Regions from separate parts of the Clostridium fungisolvens genome, predicted to be linked through region 1. Evidence: riboswitches for the same ligand, from Rfam matches in the RefSeq annotation. Region 1 holds a riboswitch; the other holds the start of a gene.

Region 1 (6,024 bases):
TTCCTTTTTCCATAATAACTCTCCCTTACCATGTTCTATACATATATTATCGGAGAAAATCACTCCAACATTACATATTTAATTATTTTTTTAAAATAATTATAATTTTCACTTAAGCTTATCAGTCATGTGCTCGAAAAATAATAAGGGGGATTGATTATTATGGATAATAAAGATAAATATATAGATGGACAAAAAATTGATTATAAAATTCAAAATAAAAAAAGAGGCGAAATATTATACTATTCTATTGATCAGGTTGCTGATTTGTTAAAAGAAGACATTAGCAATATTAAATATTATACAAATATATTTGATGATCTTCTTAAAATAGAAATAGTTCATAAAGAATTACGCTATACCAATAAAGATGTTGACAAATTAGAGCTACTCATAAAACTTAAGAATAGAGGTATGACTCTTAAAGAAATTGAAGATTATTATAGTAAGCTACCTTTAGATGAAACTGAAGTTGAGTATTCAGAAAGTAATCTCTTATCAGTAGAAGATCTTATTGTATCAATTAAGCAAGAGCAACAAATTCAACTTGATAATTTTAAGACTGAATTCATTAAAGATATACAAAATGCCAATTCACTAATACTTCAAAATATTACTTCATCAATCATCGAGGCCCAAAATAAAAGTCTTAATGAATTTAAACAAACCCTTCAAACGCAGATTGAACAATATCTTCACTCAAAACTCGAAGATTTTAATGAAATTAACAAAGGGTTACACGACAATCTTCTGACAAATATTTCAGATGTTATTTCTGAAAAAATTCACCTTAAAAATAATGAGTTAAAACTTCATTTGCAAAGCAACTTTGATAAATTCTCCAAGTCCTCTTCGGATGGTAATGAGAGTTTAATAAAAGAAGTAAAAGATTTCAAACGAGTAATGCAAGATGCCTACTATACTCAATATGAAATTGAAATGAGTACTAATAATGAAACTGGTTTTTTAGGAAAATTACTTCAATCAATTAAAGCTAAATGAAATCTTAAAAAATAATTTAATACTCATGTTTAAAAAATATAAGCTTAACAAAATTAGAATTAGCTACTACTAAAGAGTTCATATATCGAAACTTAATTTATACTTGTTTGAAAATCCCGGCTTCTGGGGATTTTTGGGCATGTATAAATTAATAGTTGAGTTAGGAACTCTTTAATATCTTTAGTAGGAGCTAATTTGATGGTTGCACCGTAAATCTTATATTTACTTTTCATCGTTTTTCTATTTTTGTCCTATGGAACTTATTAATTTATAAAGTTCCTGCTTATTTCTAGGTATGTCTTCGGTAGAATTCACCTGTCCTGTCTTGCATAAATTTTGATAAATTTCGAAAATCATTGGCTTTTCCAAATAACATTCATCAATTAAATTATCATCTGAGAAAATCTCAGTTGGATTGCCTTCTTTGACTATCTCTCCATCCTTCATTACAAAAATATAATCTGACCAAGTATATGCAAGTTCCACATCATGAGTAGATAAAATAACTGTTATTCCTCTTTCGTTTAATTCATCAAATATTTTCACAATCTGTTTTGAATGTTTAGGGTCAAGGCTTGAAGTTGGTTCATCAAAAACTATTATTTCTGGCTCCATCACAAGTATATCTGCAATGGATACCCTTTTTTTCTGCCCATAGCTTAGAAAATGAACAGCCTTATCCTTATAACTATACAGCTCAACATTTTTTAGAGCTTTATCCACTCTACTCTTTACTTCTACTGTATCAAGTTTTAAGTTCATAGCGCCAAAGGAAACTTCTTGATATACATTTGCTGAAAAAAGTTGATTCTCAGGATCTTGAAACACAATTCCTACATTTTTTCTTAGTTCCATCAAGGAATTTCTGTTATATTTAACCTCTTTTTTGTCGTATATTAACTTTCCTTCCGTGGGCTTTAATACACCATTAAAATTCAAAAACAATGTGGACTTACCTGAACCATTGACACCTAGAAAAGATATTTTCTTTCCTTTTTCTATTTTTAAATTTATATTATTCAAAGCCTTAGTCCCATCCTGATATTTAAAGCTTAAATTTTTAGTTTCAAGTATGTATTCACTCACTATATTTCCTCCAATAATTTAAATGTAATCCTAAGTTAAAGTGTTAAACCTTATATCTTCCCCCTGATAAGATATTCACTAAAAGCTATAATTAATAAGGCTGCTTCCGTAAAAGCAATTAGTAAGATATTTTTAAATAAACTTGGATAGTTTTCTTCAAGCAAGTCTATATCACCGTCATAGCATCTTGATTCCATAGCTGTGTAAATGTCCTGTGATCGCTTATAGGAACTTATAAATAAGGATGAGATTAATTTAGCTAATGAATTGTAGCTAAGTCTAAGTGTTGAATACCCAAGCCTTGAATTTTGAGATGTATATATCATATTTACCGTGTCTAACAATACAAAAATAAATCTATATATAAGCCCCATTAATTCAACAAATAATTTTGGTACTCTTAGTTTTTTTAGTACAGATAAAACCTCAAACAATGGCGTACTCAGTGTTAGAAAGTATAAGCATGAAACTGATGCCAAAGACTTAAAAAACAGACTCGTAGCTGTCTCAAAACTCTCTGAAGTACACCCTAGCTTAATGTTTAATATATTAAATCCAAATATTAAGTTATCAGCACTATGAACTATATTTATCGCTATAGTGATTATTCCAACTATCAAGAATGATAGTGGTAATGACATTAATTTCACGTAAGTTCCTAAGGGAATTTTTCCTTTAAAAACAGTTATTCCTGACATGAGAAGTAATACTATCACTGAAATTACAGTACTATTTAAAGCAATACAAATAAACATAGTAAAGATAGCAAAAATAAATTTTTCCGTTGGATTTACCCTTCTTAGTTCAGATATATATGCTAATTTATCAATCGAAAACATATTTATTTCTCTGCCTTTCTAGACTTTCCCTTTTGGTATCCAAAATAATAACATACAATACCTGTCCCTATTGCAGCTTGTAATGCAAAAAGTAAGCTTTCTATTTCCCCACTAGGTGGTTGCCATATAGGTGAAAACCAAGGTTTATATTCCTTATTTATGTCTGTTATAGCCTTTTTTGCTTGATCATCAGAACCAGAAAATTCACCATTTTTAATAAATACAAGTGGAGCCACAGCTATTATTATAACTAGCAAAGCTAATATAAAATTTTTTATTAGAAGACTCTTATTTTTCAACTTCACAGCTATTATTCCTCCTTCGATATTACTTTAAGTTCTATTAATTCCTGCTTATTATAGTTCTTTAACAAATTAAATATAATTACTGTTAATATCCCTTCACTTATTGCAAGAGGAATTTGAGTAACCGCAAAGATTCCTAAAAACTTAGCTGCAGAAGCTAAAACTCCACCACTTTGATCCGGAAAAGCCAATGAAAGCTGTATTGCTGTTATAACATATGTCATTAAATCTCCAATCATTGCAGATAAAAATACAGATATGCTTTGTGAAACTTTAAGTGTCTTCAAAATCTTGTACAAAAAATATGAAACAAAAGGTCCTGCTATAGCCATAGAAAAAGTATTAGCACCTAAGGTTGTAATTCCTCCATGCGCTAAAAGCAAAGCCTGAAATATTAACACAATTACTCCTAAAGCACTCATTATAGTTGGTCCAAAAAGTATGGCGCCTAGTCCCACACCTGTAGGATGTGAACAACTCCCAGTAACTGAAGGTATTTTTAACGCTGACAATACAAAGGCAAAAGCTCCTACCATAGCTATAAGCATTTTAGTTCTAGGATTTTCATTTACTTTTTCTCTTATTGTAAAAAAGCCAACCACTACAAATGGAATTGCTAAAACTCCCCAAGCAATACACCATTTTGCTGGTAAGAATCCCTCCATTATATGCATTGCATATGCTGTTCTAGGGATAAATAATAACGCAATAAAAATACCTAATGCAATTTGATATTTCTTTTTCATATAAACACTCCTATTTTATAGACTTTAATGTTTGTTTAAAACCACTTTGTTCTTGTACTAAAATTCTATAGTCTTCTAAACAGTAAAAAAGTCCTCTTAACTAAAATGTTAAAAGGACATAGTAACAAAACATACTTAATCATATAAAATAAGTAAGCAATTTTTCATTCTACCGCCCCTCTCTATCACTCGTAGAGTTAATGATGTGCCACTTCGTAATAAAATTTATATTTTGAAATTCTCCTCTCAGAACCCAGAGGAGTTTTGAAAATAGGTTTCGGTACGAAGTGGTACATCTATAATTGGTGCAAAAATATAGGCAGGTCTTCTGACTCAAGACTCATCATTTAAATACGCCTTCCCTGTTTCCAAGTGACATTTATGTATTTAAACTCCTCTAATACAGCTACGGGATAGTTCAGGATTCTTACCTGATTCCCTTTTAATTAATCAATACGATTAAACCTATATTTCATTATTCAATTCATATTTATATTTTCAAATTCTCCTCTTAGAACCCAGAAGAGTTTTAAAAATAGCTTTCCTACGGAAATGTTACATCTTTAAGTATACTGTCATATACCTTTATTGTAAACTTCAAATATTTTTTGCACATTCATACATATTACTTTAATGGAATTAAACTCTTCTAACATTCCATTTTATATACCACACTACTGCAATGCTAAATATAAAAGTCAGTATCAGTATATTGAACATACCTAAATTAAAATCAATTAATTGTCCATATATTATCTGCCCAGGGGCAACACTTGCGGTAGCAACTGCTGTAGAAAAAGCACTAACTTTCCCTAGCATATCTTCTCTCACTTCTTGTTGGATATATGTTAAGGAAATAATATTAGATAATGCTAGTGACAGCATTATTCCAAGACCTCCTATGGAATAAAGCCCTAGTGTTACAAACTTGTTTTCTCCACTTATAACAGTAGAGACTGCCATAATAAACATAGCTAGTATCATTGGATACATTGTTTTATGTAATATATTTATTTTAAACAAGTTAGGTTTCAAGGTAATTAGCATACCTCCTATTATCATTCCTAAAACAAATATTGCTTCAATATATCCATAAATGCTTGAAGGCATACTTAGTTTTACGTTAATAAAGTATGGAGACACAACACTTAACACCGGAACTACAAAGATATTAGTGAGTGCATATGAAAATATAATTCCTAATACTATCTTCTTTTTTTCTTTCAAATACATAAAGCTCTTTTTCATTTCGCCAATAGATTGTATCAGAGGATTTTTAAACCTTTCTTTTACTTCTAAATCAGGAATATCTAGAAACAGCTCTAGTATTGCTGCAACAAGGAAACTAACTGAGTTTAATATCACTACCATTTTCATTCCCAAAAAACTATATAACAGTCCCGCAACTATTGGTCCAGCTAAATTAACTACATACCCAACCTGCTGAATTACTCCATTGGCAGAAGCTAAGCTTTCTTTCTCAACAATTTGTGGAATACTGGATGTGACAGAAGGACTATATAAAGTATAAATTGTAGAAAGCATAAACATTACAACCGCTACTATTATGGTATTATCCTTACCACTTAATATTATGATTGAATATACTCCCATTAACGCTGTACTAATGAAATCAAGATAAATCATGATCTTTTTCCTGTTTACCGTGTCTGCTAAAAAACCCGCAATTGGTGCGAACAGTATATATGGAATAGTTGAAATTGCTAGTATTGTTGAAAATATCCCGGCACTTCCTGTTAAATTTAATATATATAGCGACATACAAAATCTTTGAATAGAATTTCCAAACAAAGAAATTATTTGTCCAATAACTACTATAATAAAGTTTTTATTTTTCATTTCTTCTCTTACCTTTTCAATAATATTATGTTTTATATGATATCAATTCTCAACAAAGGTAAGTATACATAAAATTAATCTCTATTTCAACTATTACACCACATTTAACTACTTTTATACATAATATGATTATTTCCAGATATAATTTGCAATAATGTGATTTATATAAATATTAATAAACATACT
Region 2 (6,024 bases), 1.7 Mb from region 1:
TTCAAATTTTGTTCCTCCTGAAATATGATTTAAAATCAATCTATTTATTTAGAAATTCTAAAACAGCACTGTCTTTGCATACAGTGAGCAAACTATAGCATCCATGGCTAATATTAAATTTATAGAATCCTTCATAATTAAAACCTAAAAGCTCACATAATATTACCCTTATAGTTCCCCCATGAGCCACTATTGCTATATTATCCTCTTCCTTTGATACTTTTATAATTTTTCTAATTCCTTCACTAACTCTATTATAAAAATCTTTAAAGCTTTCCCCTTCAGGAAATTTAAAAATCTTAAAATCATCTATAAAACTTTGAAACTGTTCGCTGTAATTTTTACTTATATATTTATAATCTTTACCATCCCAAAGTCCAAAATTTATCTCATTAAAACTCAAGTTTTCCTCAAAATAAATTGCACTGCTTGAAAAATCAAAAATAGCATCCGCTGTTTTTTTTGCTCTTTCCATTGTAGAATAATAAACCTTATCTACATTTATATTTTCTAACTTACTCTTTAGCTTTAGGTTTTGTAGTTTTCCTTCCTCACTTAAGGGATAATCCTTAATTCCTTGATAGATTCCATTAAGATTTCCCTCTGTCTCTCCATGCCTTATTAAAATAAGTTTCATATTATCTCCTCTTAAAGATGAACAACTTTAAAATATGGCACTATTAAAGCACTGTATTGAAATTAAATGGTTAGTCATCCGATACTTTAATGAGCTTGTGCAAAGAATTAATATGATTTTCTCATATTCCATGGCTAAAACTGTAAACTCACTACGTTCGAACAGTACAGTTTTTTAACGCCATTCCATCTGAAAAAATCATTTAATTCTAATAGCTCGCTCATATAGCATCTCCTGCATAACCATTTAATTTCAAATAATACTCTTAACCACACCGTAAAATATATGTTTAAATTATATTCTGTAATAAACAGAAAACTACCAATACAAGTACTTCATTTAACTCAACACTGGCTCCTAAGATATCTCCTGTTATACCATCTAGCCTTTTTTCTATATAGGATCTAAAGCATACTGTAAAAATAAAGCCTATAACTATAACTATAAGTCCATAAGTTCTTCCCACAGCTAAAGTTATGATTATACCCAAAGCCAATGCTATACTAAAGGTTAGTGTAGAAATCTTTCCTATAAAAAGATCTCCTAAGCCTTCTTTCTCCCTTGCATATCTTCTTTTATACATCAAAAGTGTAGTTAAAGTTCTACTAATCACTGGCGAGATTAAAAGCGCTGAGTATATGTTAACCCTTGAAAGTTCTTCAATTGCTGAAAACTTTAAAAGCATCAGTGCAACAAGTGCCAACACTCCAAAGGTTCCAACTCTGCTGTCTTTCATAATTTCAAGAATCTTATCCTTACTCCTACCTGAAAATATTCCATCGGCAGTATCACTTAACCCATCTAGATGCAGACCTCCAGTAACAATAATGTGTGATATCATAGTAAATACCACTGGCAGCATGCCATGGAATAGCTTACATGTAATTATATATATAAGTAAATCTATTGCACCTATTATAAGTCCTACTAAAGGAAAGTATCTTACTGCATCAGCAAAATCCTCTCGCTTTACCTCCAAACTTAAATTTATAGGTATTCTAGTCATAAACTGTATGATTAAAATAAACTTTCTCAATTTATTCCCCCTTAATCCTTACAGGTATACCTGACACAACTAGGTAAACTTCATCTGATTCTTTTGCTAATCTTTGATTTACTCGTCCAGCTATGTCTCTAAATTCCCTAGATAACTTGTTTTCTGGCACTATTCCACTTCCAACCTCATTAGTGACTATAACTGCTTTGCAATTAAAGTTTCTTAGACCTTTTATTAAATTATCAATCTGAAACATAACCTTCTGTTCAATTAAATCATAGTCATCATTGCCATCGTCACTTAAATTTTCTAATAATATATTAGAAATCATTATGGTTATACAATCAACGATTACACCGTTATAAACTATATTACCACCTAATATTTTTTCAAATTCAGCTTGAAAATCCTTATAGCTTTCCAAGGTATGCCAATGGCTTGGTCTTTGCTCTCTGTGCTTCTTAACTCTGTCTTTCATTTCTTGATCAAAAGGTATTGAAGTTGCAATATATAAAACCTCTGGTTCATTTTCAAGTATCGACTCTCCAAAAGAAGACTTTCCACTTCTTGCACCACCAGTTACTAACGTAATCATATTTTCCCCTCCCAAAGCCCCTTATAATCATTTAAATCTACATTACCTTCTTCAAAGGTTGCCATTTCATTCATTATCTTTGTAGAAGCTTCTAATATATTGAAAGCTAATGGGCATCCAGATCCTTCACCTAATCTCATAGATAAATCTAATATAGGATCTAAACCTAACTCTGATAAAACTAAGTTATATCCTTTTTCTATTGATATATGAGATGGAAACATAAAATCTTTAGTAACGTTATTTAACCTATAGGCTATTAATGCTGCAATTGCAGAAATGAATCCATCAATAACTACCGGCATCCTATACTTTGCCGCACCTAAATATACTCCTACAAGTCCAGCTATATCAAAGCCACCAACCTTATGCAATACCTCTATTGGGTCGTTTATATTAGGTTTATTTATTTCTAAAACCTTTTTTATAACCTTCTTTTTCTTTTCGAAGGCTTCATCCGTAAGTCCTGCTCCTCTACCTACAGCTTCCTCAATAGTGCAACCAGTTAAGGCAATTAATATTGAAGAACTAGAAGTTGTGTTTCCTATTCCCATCTCCCCAGTGCCTATCAGGTTATATCCTTCATTTTTAAGCTTTGAAACCAAATCAATTCCTATTCTAATAGCTGTAAGAGCTTCTTCCCTTGTCATTGCTTCACCTTTAGCAATGTTTGATGTACCTTTTCTTATCTTACAGTTTATTAGTTCACTATGATTTATTTCTTCATTGATACCTATATCTACAACCTTTAAATCGCAATTGTTGTGTCTTGCTAAAACCCCTACTCCCGTTACTCCTTTTATAAAATTTACTGTTTGAGTCGCAGTAACTACTTGCGGAGCTGAGGCCACACCTTCTTCACATACCCCATTATCAGAACACATTATAATAACTGCTTTCTTTTCGATATTATTATATAATTCACCTGTTATTCCAGATAACTTTATAGACATTTTTTCAAGTTTTCCAAGACTACCTATAGGCTTCACCAAGTTATCCATTCTTTCTTTGGCCTCAGCCATAGATTTTTCATTTAAAGGTTCTATATCTTCTATTAGACATGCTTCCTGCATATTAATCCTCCCCAACTAAAACTATTTACCCTTAGGCTTCAATACTATACAACATAAAAATAAAAGACCTCCCTAAGGAGGTCTTTATAATTACTCTTCGAATCAATATATCTATATTAAAACTTATAAAATAGATAAAACTTACTCTCATAATTAATAAAGCTATAATTACATAAAGTATTTTTATATCCGCACACAAAATACTCTTGTTTTTCAACAATATAAACATTATTAGCATTGTATTAAAGTTTAAATGTACTCAAACCCTAAGCAAAATAATTTTATATCAGTAAAACTTGCTTTATTAACAGTAATTTTTCCCCCCCGGAAAATTAACTTTTCTTATGGCAGGTTTTCTGGCTTTGAATCATCCTACTTTTTGCTCCTTCCCAAGCTCTTTATATAGATGTGCCAATTCATTGTAAAACTTATTACGAAGTGGTACATTCATAGACATCTAAACTTTAACTACAAACTATACCTCCTAAAAATACAAACATTGGTATACTTTGAATCTATTAGATAGACATCCTTAACTCAGTGGATTAAAACTTAAATATCTTAAGTTTTAGTGCAAATTTTGTCATCATCACAGTAACGGGGGCTGCAAAGGTCTTTCACCTTTTTCCCTTTTAACTTCTATTGAACAAATGTATTTGTGCAACTGAAGCACCAATAAGAACTTATTAAATTGTCAACTAAATTATAGTATTCATATTTATTATAGTCAAGATTACTGCTTCTTAACTTTTCTTTTATTAGTATATTGTTTTATTAGATATACAGCTATTCTTATTATTAAGTAAATTATGAATATATATAAGAATCCCCATATACCAGCTACTATATCTGCAAACTCCATATTTCCTCGTTTAGTTATTTTTTGTTCTATTTCAATACCAAAAACTATTACCAGTAGTACTGTAAAAGTATATATGAATGATATAGCTGTAATGCTATACTTTGCGAGCCATTTAAATAGCATTTGGGTTCCTGCAAAAATTAAGATACCTATGATTCCTATAATTATAAAATGAAGTTGTTTGTCCGTAAGGTTATATCCAGAGCCCTGTGCTTTTTGTATAAAAACATCATGAATATCATTCACTGCTCTCATTAGTGCTTTTATTATTGCTACCATTGATTAACACCCCCTATGTTTAGTCTTATGTTATAGCTAATGTCTAAAATGTTCAAGTAGAAAATTATTGATAAATTATAAATACTATGCTACAAAATCTTATACATTTCATATTGGGATATAGGCATTTTCTTAAATTCATTCTTAACTAAAAACCCAAAAGCTTGACTATTATTAACAAAACTAGCAGTAATCATATTTATCCCTAATTCTTTAACAGCATAATTAATTAGAGATGAACCCACTCCACTTAATCTATAATTCTTATCTATATAAATAAAACTTATCTTTCCTGATTTATTTATGCTTAGTCCACTAATAAGAATATCATCAATAAATCCTCCATAATAGTATGTATCCTTTGATAAACTTAGATATTCATAAGCATTTTGCCAACTAACATGTCCATCATATCTATGGCATATTTCTCTATACTGGCCAAATGTTATATCCTTAATAACCAGTTTTTTATTATGGTATTTTCTCAAGTTGCTTGTATTATCATTAGAGTAAAAGGATATATCATAAATTTTGCTATATCCCATCTTATTATAAAAATTGATTGCTCTATCATTTCCAACTATGACTTCTAGAAACAATTGACTACAACCTTTACTCTTTGCAATCTCTTGATGTAATTGGAAAAGTCTCTTGCTTATCCAACCACCCCTATAGCTTGGATGAATTGCTAAGCCTCCACATCTCAAAGTTTTTATTCCTTCATATTCTTTTATACCACCTAGCATTAATCCTACAGGCTTATTACTGTCATACACTACGAAAGAATATTCTTTAGAATTCCCTTCTGTACCAAAGAATCTTTCTTCAAAATCTTCCTTATTAACATTAAGTTTTATTATATAGTCCGAGAATCCATCCTGAAACGCCTTAAATATATCATCAATAGTTACATCTAAACAATTTTTATATTTTATCATATACCCCCCCCTAAACCACAAACAGAACTATATACATATTATAATCCAAATACTTGTTATAATATTACTATCTCCCCATAACTTATTACAAGTAATAGTTAAAAATTTAAAATTATGTTAATATAAAATAAAAAAAAAGTCGCTGAAGCGAGCTTTTTTTTCGCGCATTTGCCTTTCCGAATGAATATGAGGAAAATTTGGTACTGCTAAATCAGCGTATTGAAATTAAGCGTCCTTTTTAAGAACTTCTCTTTCGATTACTTCAATTACACCATTGTCATCATTGCTTTTAGCCATAAATCTTCCGTATTTCTTTAACTCATCTGGTGCATTTACCATAACATAGCTATGATACGCATTTTGAAGCATTTGGATATCATTAAAATAGTCTCCGAATACCATAGTTTCCTCATGGGTTATGTTGAACTTTTCTTGAAGGTAGTTAATTGCAACTCCCTTATTTATATCTTTTCTGAAGATATCAACCCAGTTTTGTCCCGAAACAGTAACTTGAAGTTCTTCCTTCAACTTCTTATCAATCTTTTTGTATGAATTCTCGCTTGATCCTTCTAAATCAAAAATTGCTACCTTTAAGAAATCATCTTCTATATCTTCAAGATTATCTACTTGCTTTCTATTATAA

The links. Region 1 has a riboswitch for cobalamin ahead of bsdtw1_RS08050 (energy-coupling factor ABC transporter permease). Riboswitches for the same ligand answer to the same signal wherever they lie in the genome.
Region 2: another riboswitch for cobalamin. It lies ahead of cobT (nicotinate-nucleotide--dimethylbenzimidazole phosphoribosyltransferase); the one in region 1 lies ahead of bsdtw1_RS08050 (energy-coupling factor ABC transporter permease).

The regions. Positions count from the first base shown of each region.
Region 1 is NZ_BLZR01000001.1:1,901,248-1,907,271, reverse strand. It holds gene bsdtw1_RS08075 (FtsZ/tubulin family protein) at 1-13, opposite strand, end outside; gene bsdtw1_RS08070 (helix-turn-helix domain-containing protein) at 163-1,002, shown strand; gene bsdtw1_RS08065 (energy-coupling factor ABC transporter ATP-binding protein) at 1,243-2,088, opposite strand; gene cbiQ (cobalt ECF transporter T component CbiQ) at 2,139-2,927, opposite strand; gene bsdtw1_RS08055 (energy-coupling factor ABC transporter substrate-binding protein) at 2,930-3,238, opposite strand; gene bsdtw1_RS08050 (energy-coupling factor ABC transporter permease) at 3,238-3,978, opposite strand; cobalamin riboswitch at 4,280-4,462, opposite strand; gene bsdtw1_RS08045 (MFS transporter) at 4,618-5,859, opposite strand.
Region 2 is NZ_BLZR01000001.1:189,093-195,116, reverse strand. It holds gene bsdtw1_RS00810 (histidine phosphatase family protein) at 41-637, opposite strand; gene cobS (adenosylcobinamide-GDP ribazoletransferase) at 927-1,673, opposite strand; gene cobU (bifunctional adenosylcobinamide kinase/adenosylcobinamide-phosphate guanylyltransferase) at 1,675-2,229, opposite strand; gene cobT (nicotinate-nucleotide--dimethylbenzimidazole phosphoribosyltransferase) at 2,226-3,302, opposite strand; cobalamin riboswitch at 3,632-3,994, opposite strand; gene bsdtw1_RS00790 (hypothetical protein) at 4,036-4,443, opposite strand; gene bsdtw1_RS00785 (GNAT family N-acetyltransferase) at 4,533-5,381, opposite strand; gene bsdtw1_RS00780 (Cof-type HAD-IIB family hydrolase) at 5,607-6,024, opposite strand, start outside.